2 regions of the Clostridium sp. CM039 genome follow, and region 2 is predicted to be linked to the other one. Evidence: riboswitches for the same ligand, from Rfam matches in the RefSeq annotation. Region 2 holds a riboswitch; the other holds the start of a gene.

Region 1 (4,435 bases), 940 kb from region 2:
TACACACCCATAGGTTCAAGATGAACCTTTACAGTATAGTCTAGGTCCACTCCCTTTTCCTTACTAAAGGATTGCAAATAAGGAATATGTTGAAAGAAATTAGCATCTAATTGTCCCTCGGCTAGTGCAGTGTTTGGTGTTACATAGTCAGTAAATTCTACTATTTCGAGAGTATATCCCTCTTTTGCGAGAATCGGCTTTATAGCCTCTAATATTTCTTTATGAGGCACTGGTGACGCACCTACTTTAATGATTTTTTTCTCAGTTACATCCGCCTCTTTTTTTGCTCCACATCCACTCAGTGTAAAAATCACAACTATTGTTAATAATATGCTTAATATTTTTTTCATTTTTAATTTCCTCCTCTTATTTTTCTTTTAATATTTTTATAATTCAAAACTTATTTAATCATTTTTCTGTACAATATATTTCCTAAGGCTTGAATTACTTGCACAACTGCAATTAATATAATTACAGTGTATATCATGATATCTGACTTAAATCTATAGTAACCATATTTTACGGCTACATCTCCAAGTCCCCCTCCACCAATTGTCCCAGCCATAGCTGAGTAACCTATAATGTTTATTATTGTTAACGTAACTCCAAGAACTATAGACGGCATTGCCTCTTTTAACATAACCTTAAATATAATTTGATAGGTTTTTGCACCAAATGACTTAGCTGCTTCAACAATTCCATAATCCACTTCTAAAAGTGCAGATTCTATTATTCTTGCAGCAAAAGGTGCTGCACCAAGCGTTAGAGGAACTATAGCTGCATTAGTACCTATTGTTGTTCCAACTATAAGCTTAGTTAAAGGGAATATAGATATCATTAGTATAATAAACGGAAAAGACCTAAGTACATTTATTACTAAATTTAAGATTTTATAGATTAAAGTGTTTGGCCTTAGGCCAATAGGTCCAGTTATAATTAATCCTACTGCTGAAATAAACCCTAAAATAACTGTAAAAATCGTGGATAATGTTACCATATATATAGTTTCTTTTAGTGCAGGTAATAAAATATCTTTAAATAGCATTTATACTCTCTCCCTTGTGCTTCTCAAGCTGCACAGAATAATTAATGAGCTCCCACTCTATAGATTTTTCATCTAAATAATTTAATATCTTCTTCTTATTCTCTTTACTTGCATTTATTATGAGACTTCCCATTACGTTATCCCTAAATTTTTCAAGCCTGCCCCATACTATTGAAAAATCAATATTTAACTCCCTGGCAATTGATGTTATAAGGCAACTCTGGGTAATTTCCTTTGTAAAAAATATTTTAATGTTATATCCCGTGCTAGGCAGTAATTCTTCCTCTCCCATAAGTGTTTGCATTTCCTTTGTTGGCCTAATAAATAGTTCATCGGTAATGCCATGGCTTTTAATTTCCCCTCCTTCTAAAAGAATAAATTTATTACAAATTTCTTTTACCACTTCCATCTGATGGGTAACTACAATAATTGTTATATTAAATTTGTTATTGATAGCCCTTAAAAGCTCTAATATAGATTTTGTAGTTTTAGGATCTAGTGCAGAGGTAGCTTCATCACAAAGTAATATTTTCGGATTAAGTGAAAGCGCTCTTGCAATTCCAACTCTTTGCTTCTGCCCTCCGCTAAGTTGTTTTACATTGGTGTTTGCTTTATCCTTAAGTCCTACTAACTCTATTAAGCTATCTACTCTTTTTTTAATAAAATTTTTATCGTTTCCCCATATTTCTAGTGGAAATGCTATGTTTTCAAAAACATTTTTACTGTTAATAAGATTAAAACTTTGAAATATTATGCCTACATTTTTCCTAAACTCGCGAAGTTCTTTCAAACTTAGCTGTTTCACCCCTTTTTCCATTATATTAATGGTACCTGTATCATAGGTTTCAAGCCCATTAAAGCATCTAAGTAAAGTGGATTTACCAGCTCCACTGTGACCAATAACACCATAAATATCACCTTCCTCCACTGTAAATGAAACATCATTTAACACTTTAACCCCTGAAAAACTTTTACTTACACCTCGAACTTTAATCATGATATCCCTTCTCCTTTTCATTTCTTATAATTCATCTTTACCTTTTGATCCTTTCTTTAAACATCACTCTAAAAAAATAGAGCCCAAGAATAAACTTGGGCACTACTTCCAAACTTATTCTTATCTTGCAGCAATGCTGCAGGAATTAACACCATGTATCATAATATGATACTGGTTGTCGGGGTTCATAGGGCCAGTCCCTCCACCTCTCTTGATAAGACACTATTAAATTTTATTTACATCTATTCAAAAAAACAAAAACCTCTTTCATCATTATATAATGATGAAAGAGGTATAAAATTACAAAGACACCTCTCTCATCTTCCGCTAATTTACAATGAAATTAACGCAGGATTTAGCACCTATTCAGACAATACGTCTGATGGTTGCCGAGATGTCATCGGGCCAGTCCCTCTATCTCTCTTGATGAGAATTAACTTATTTATTAAATTAGATTTATAATATCACTATATGAATGCTATGTAAAGAAGTTTTTATATACACCTTCTCCAAACATCATACAACTGTCTAATGATGTTTCATCATAATATATATTTTGTTCATACTTTATATATAACATAAATATTCATGTTACATTATTTATGTTATAATATATTGTAATAATTATATTGTTCTAGGAGGATACATTGTATGGCTAATGTTTGAAATGCCAATAAGAAATAATTAACATCAATAGAAATCACATCATATAACTTAGTGTTATTGACAAAATTGTAAAATAATTGTATTATACACACATAAACTAAGCACTTTTTTAATAGTATAAGAGAGACCCATAAGGTCTCTTTTATGTGACCTAGTATTAGAATTCAGTAATAACAATTGAATATAGGACTAAAAACAGGAAAATACTTATGGCGACCAAGTAAGCCCCCCCTTTACGTATGTATGAAGCGTGGTCATCCAGGGCTAACCCTGGACATTTTTTGTATAATAAAAAAAGGAGGAGATATTAATGGATGATAATCAAAATGTAGAACCCATAAAAATAGCACCGGTTAAAAAGAAACTTTGGAAAAAAATCGTTAAAGGTTTATTGATATTTTCTGCAATAATTTTCGTATCGGCTACGATAACTTTAGGATATGGTTATATTAAATATGGGCCTAAAATAGAGGCAACTATAAAAGATGCTAACAATATAGCACAAACCATAAACGAAACCTCCTTTAATACCCGAAAACCAACACAATTTTTTGATACTAATGGTAAACTATTAAAAGAATTTAAGACCAATACATATTATTACACAAAAGAAGCAGACTTAAATCCCTATGTAGGTAAAGCTGTCACTTCAATAGAAGACCAAAGATTTTATAAACATGGTGGTATAGATTATAAAGGTATAAGGAGAGCTGTCTGGGTATATATAAAATCCAAGGGAGCTATCGTACAAGGTGGTTCAACAATAACGCAACAACTTGCAAGAAATGTATTCCTTACATTTGACGTAACCTTGTCGAGAAAATTGGAAGAGTCTGTTATAGCAAAGAAATTAGAAGAAAGATATTCAAAAGATCAAATATTAGAGTTTTATGTAAATAATATAAACTTCGGCAATGGATGCTATAGTATTGAAAGTGCTTCACAATTTTACTTTCAAAAGAATAATAAGGATTTAGATTTATCTCAAATAGCTATGCTTGTTTCAATACCTAATAATCCATCTGTTTATAACCCCGTGACTCAGCTTGACAATGTTATAAAGAGGAGAGACTTAGTCTTAGATAAAATGCTAAGCTTAGAACAAATTTCACAAAATGATTTTGATACAGCAAAAGCAGAAGTTATTAAATTAAATATTAAACCTCGTACAGCACCTGAACCTATGAGCTATGATATTCAATATGCTGTTCACAATGCAACCTTAAAGTTAATGGAGCAAAATGGTTTCGTTTCTAAATATTCTTTTAGTAATGATAATGATAGAAACACTTATTTCACTAAGTATAATGATGAATATGAGTCTAAAGAAAAACAACTTCTTAGTGGAGGATATAGAATAGATACATCTATTGATACTGCAAAACAAGAAAAATTACAAAGTGTAGTAGATAGTCATTTGGCTCAATATACAAGCACCAATAACAAAACAGATTTATATGAAAAGCAAGGTGCAAGCGTTACTATAGATAATAATACTGGAGAAGTAGTAGCTATAGTTGGAGGTAGAAGCCAAGATGGTAACACCTTTAACAGAGCCTTCTTAGGTGTAAGGCAGCCAGGTTCCGCTATAAAGCCATTAATCGCATATACCCCTGCATTTGAAAAAGGCTACATTCCCGCTAGTGAATATGAAGACAAAGCCTTTGATAATGGTCCCGCTAATGTTGATTTTAAATACAGAGGTTCTGTATCTTTAAGATATGCAG
Region 2 (4,435 bases):
TTAAAATCAGTCTTGTCACTTAGGTCTAATAAGTCATAAGGATTTACATTATTTCTTAATATGGATATTATATCACCTACAACTGCACTTCCAGTTGGAAAAGCTCCAGCGCCTTTTCCATATAGCATTAACTCTCCAACTGCATTTCCTTTTATCATAATAGCATTAAATGCATCGGCTACATTTGCCATTGGGTGGCTCGAAGGTATTAGGGTTGGATGTACTCTTAGCTCTAATTTGTTATTTACTTCTTTAGCTATTGCTAAAAGTTTTATTGAATAACCAAGTTTTTTAGCATATTCTATATCTATGTCACTAATACTTCTTATTCCTTCTCTATAAATACAATCATGATCTACCTTAGTTCCAAATGCTAGAGAAGACATTATTGCAAGCTTATATACAGCGTCAAAGCCATCAACATCAGAGGTTGGGTCTGCTTCAGCATAACCCTTTTCTTGCGCCTCCTTTAGTGCTTCATCAAAGCTAATCCCATCCATTGTCATTTTGCTTAATATGTAATTAGTTGTTCCATTTATAATTCCAATTATCTGATCAATCCTATTGGCTGTAAGGCTCTCATTAATCTCGCGTATTATTGGAATTCCACCAGCCACACTTGCTTCATAATAAAACAATACGTTTTCTTTCTCCGCTGTTTTAAATAACTCTTCGCCCCAGTTCGCGATAACTAATTTATTAGCAGTTACAATATGTTTTTTAGATTTCATTGCGCGTATCATATACTCTTTAGATTTATCGCATCCACCAATAAGTTCAACCACAATTTTTATACTTTCATCATTTATAATATCATCAATGTTATCTGTTAATAGGCCATTAGGTGCTTTGATATCTCTTTTTTTATTTATATCTTTTACAAGTATTTTAGCAACTTCTATTTCATAATTTGAACGTTTCATTATTTCTTTTCTATTTTCGTGAAGTATTTTCCATACACCCGTCCCAACATTTCCAAAACCTAAAATCGCTATTTTTACCTTTTTCATAATAGTTTTCCTTTCTAAACTTTAAAGTTATTCCTCCGTCATCTAAGGTGATGGAGGAATATAGTTAGGAACAAGACCTTATTTTGAAACCAGCTGCCAAAGAATTATTGACTTTTTATTGAACTGATTTTTCTAGAGCTTGCGTCAAATCGTATATAATGTCATCGATACCCTCAACGCCAATTGAAAGTCTTATCAAATCTGAAGTAACTCCAGCAGATTTTTGCTCCTCTGCGTTAAGCTCTGCATGAGTTGTACTTGAGGGGTGAATTACTAGAGATTTTGCATCTGCAACATTTGCAAGCAGCGAAAATAATTCTACATTATTAATAAATTTTTTTCCAGCTTCAAGGCCACCTTTTATTCCAAAAGTGAATATTGATCCTGCTCCTTTTGGTAGGTATTTTTTAGCTAAATCTTTGTATCTGCTCCCGTCAAGTTCAGGATAATTTACCCATGAAACATTTGGATGCTTACTCAAAAATTCAACAACTTTCCTAGCGTTTGTTACATGTCTCTCAACTCTTAACGATAATGATTCCAAACCTTGAAGAAATAAAAATGCACTTTGAGGGCTAAGCGTCGCACCGGTGTTTCTTAAAAGTTGAACTCTAGCTTTTAAAGCAAATGCTGGAGCACCTAAATTAGCATATACTATTCCATTATAGCTTTTATCCGGAGTTGTAAAATCAGGGAATTTACCGCTAGCTGCCCAATCAAATTTACCAGCATCAACTATAATTCCACCAATAGTAGTTCCATGTCCTCCAATGAACTTTGTTGCTGAATGAATAATTACATCTGCACCATACTCAATTGGACGGCAAAGGAAGGGAGTTGCAAAGGTATTGTCAATAATAAGGGGTATTTTATTTTCATGAGCAATATCCGCTACTGCCTCTATATCTAGAACATTTATTTTTGGGTTTCCCATTGTTTCAGCATAAAGTGCTTTTGTTTTATTCGAGATAGCTTTTCTAAAATTTTCAGGATCATCTGGATCAACAAATGTTACGTTAATTCCAAGTTTTCTAAGAGTAACATTAAATAGTTCATAAGTACCACCATATAGAGTGCTTGCAGCTACTATTTCATCGCCTGAATTTGCTACATTAAGTATTGCATAGAATGTTGCAGCTATTCCTGAAGCTGTAGCAAGTCCTGCTACTCCGCCTTCGAGAGCGGCTACTCTTTTTTCAAAAACGTCTGTAGTTGGGTTCATTATTCTTGAATATATATTTCCTTCTTCTTTTAATTGAAATAAATTTGCTGCATGATCTGCATTTTTAAAAACAAAAGATGATGTTTGATAAATTGGGACTGCTCTCGAGCCTGTAGTAGGGTCTGGAACCTGCCCTGCATGTACCTGTAATGTTTCAAAACTTAATTTTCGCTCACTCATATTAATTTCTCCTTTTATAATTATTTTTCTAAAAAAAAGCTGCTCTCCTATAAGGAAAGCAGCATGATTAACTTTAATAAACAATAAAATTGTATCATAAAATTTGCTATCGTCCTTATCTTTCAGATTTTACAATCTGATGGAATTGACACCATTGCACTTCTTTTAAAAATGCTGGTTGTCGGGCATCATCGGGCCAGTCCCTCTGCCGCTCTGGATAAGTTATATTTAGTTGTTAGTATTTAGTACATTATTTATTTAGATTTTTGGGAAAGAAAAAAAGCTACTTTCCTATAAGGAAAGTAGCAATAGTTAACTTTAATAAACAATAAAATTGTATCATAAAATTTGCTAACATCCTTATCTTTCAGATTTTACAATCTGCAGGAATTGACACCACTACATTCGAATAAGAATGCTGGTTGTCGGGCTTCATCGGACCAGTTCCTCTGCCACTCTGGATAAGTTGTATTCAGTTATTAGTATTTAGTATATTACTCATAAAAACAATTGTCAATACTTTTTTTAAAGATAAAATTATTTTAATTATGCCCTTTTATAATACTATATGCTGCACTGAACATACCAAATAAAATGCCAACGATAGGGAATATAATCCAATTAATGTGCCATAGATTAAAAACTAATCCACTGACAAGGAAGATACAGATTGCTAATGGCCATACGATAGCAGCAACTGCACCAATAAGTTTATTATCTTCAGTTTTTTCTTTTGAAAAGTCACCAATCTGTAAAAGAATACTAAAACTCTGCTTAATATTTCCAAAATATATAAAGAGGAAAACGGCAATAGCAATCATCACAAGTAAAACAACTACTCCGTAGCTAGATGCATTGTCGCCAAAAGCAGATGATACAAAAAGTGCAACTGGTGATATGACACATATGCACACACCTGTTATTACAGATATCATATGGGTTGATGCAAAAGCATTATTTTTTTGATTTACAATTACTTTTACATGAAGAGGTAAATCAAAACCGCTTTTTAGATACTTGTATTTTTCTAGCTTCATACCGGAATAAATGAATAAAGCTACAGCAGGTACACACAGTAAGAATAGTGCAATAATGCCAAACATATCGCTGAAATCTTTTGAAATTCCTTTACAGATAATGCCACCATCTATGAGAGTGGTAATTAATATTAATATAGCTGTTGCTACAATACATAAAAAAACACCTATACCCATCAATAAGCCAGATTCTTTTTTTGTAGTCATAAAGTTATCGGCCTCTTCTTGTGTAATGGTTTTAAGTATCGCACCCTTTTTCATATGTTCGATGCCAAGTTCATCAATTAATTCGTCAATATTGCCAAATTCTGAAATTACAATACCAATGGCCTCATTTTCTGATTTTCCATCATTCTTATTCTCGTTATATTTTTCTTCCATATTCCATAATAAATCATTTTTTAATTTGACCGTCTGATTTGTTCTTGGTAGGACTTTAAACATATTATCTAAATAATTTTTTATAGTTTCCATTCTAATCCCTCTCCTTAATAAATTTATTAATAACTTCTTTTGTTAAGCTCCATTCTTCACATTTTTCTTTATAGTAGGTTAAACCTACGGGGGTGATTTTATAATATGTGCGTCTTTTACCAAAGGTTTCGTCTTTATAGAAAGATTCGATATATCCATTCTTCTCAAGACGGTTGAATGCTGAATAGAGTGTGGTCTCTTTCATAACATACTTCTCCTCTGATAATTTTCTGATGTTTTTTGATATTTCATACCCGTAGGATTCGCCATCTTGAAGCATAAAAAGAATAATCGTATCATTATATCCTCGAATTACATCGCTGCTTATCAAATTATATCCTCCTTTGCTTTTACTGCATCTGTAGTACTTTGTCTGTCGTAGTAATTCAAGGATAACACAATTACTACGACAGGTAAAGTATTTTCTGAAATTTGCATAGATGTAATATTACTGTAAGTTTTGAAGATGGTACCTTATAGATTATTATGATAAACTATATACAGTAATAATT

The links. A riboswitch is a leader RNA that binds a small molecule or an ion and turns the genes downstream of it on or off. The one in region 2 is predicted to bind S-adenosylmethionine.
Region 1: it holds a riboswitch for S-adenosylmethionine, as region 2 does, so the genes downstream of both, ACWJJ2_RS15460 (methionine ABC transporter ATP-binding protein) here and ACWJJ2_RS11135 (O-acetylhomoserine aminocarboxypropyltransferase/cysteine synthase family protein) in region 2, are expected to answer to the same signal.

Annotation. Positions count from the first base shown of each region.
Region 1 covers NZ_CM143649.1:3,286,646-3,291,080, reverse strand. The annotation lists gene ACWJJ2_RS15470 (MetQ/NlpA family ABC transporter substrate-binding protein) at 1-350, opposite strand, end outside; gene ACWJJ2_RS15465 (methionine ABC transporter permease) at 401-1,045, opposite strand; gene ACWJJ2_RS15460 (methionine ABC transporter ATP-binding protein) at 1,035-2,042, opposite strand; SAM riboswitch class I at 2,160-2,263, opposite strand; SAM riboswitch class I at 2,357-2,475, opposite strand; gene ACWJJ2_RS15455 (transglycosylase domain-containing protein) at 3,019-4,435, shown strand, end outside.
Region 2 covers NZ_CM143649.1:2,345,018-2,349,452, reverse strand. The annotation lists gene ACWJJ2_RS11140 (homoserine dehydrogenase) at 1-1,010, opposite strand, end outside; gene ACWJJ2_RS11135 (O-acetylhomoserine aminocarboxypropyltransferase/cysteine synthase family protein) at 1,126-2,412, opposite strand; SAM riboswitch class I at 2,525-2,636, opposite strand; SAM riboswitch class I at 2,770-2,880, opposite strand; gene ACWJJ2_RS11130 (permease prefix domain 1-containing protein) at 2,955-3,923, opposite strand; gene ACWJJ2_RS11125 (PadR family transcriptional regulator) at 3,925-4,254, opposite strand.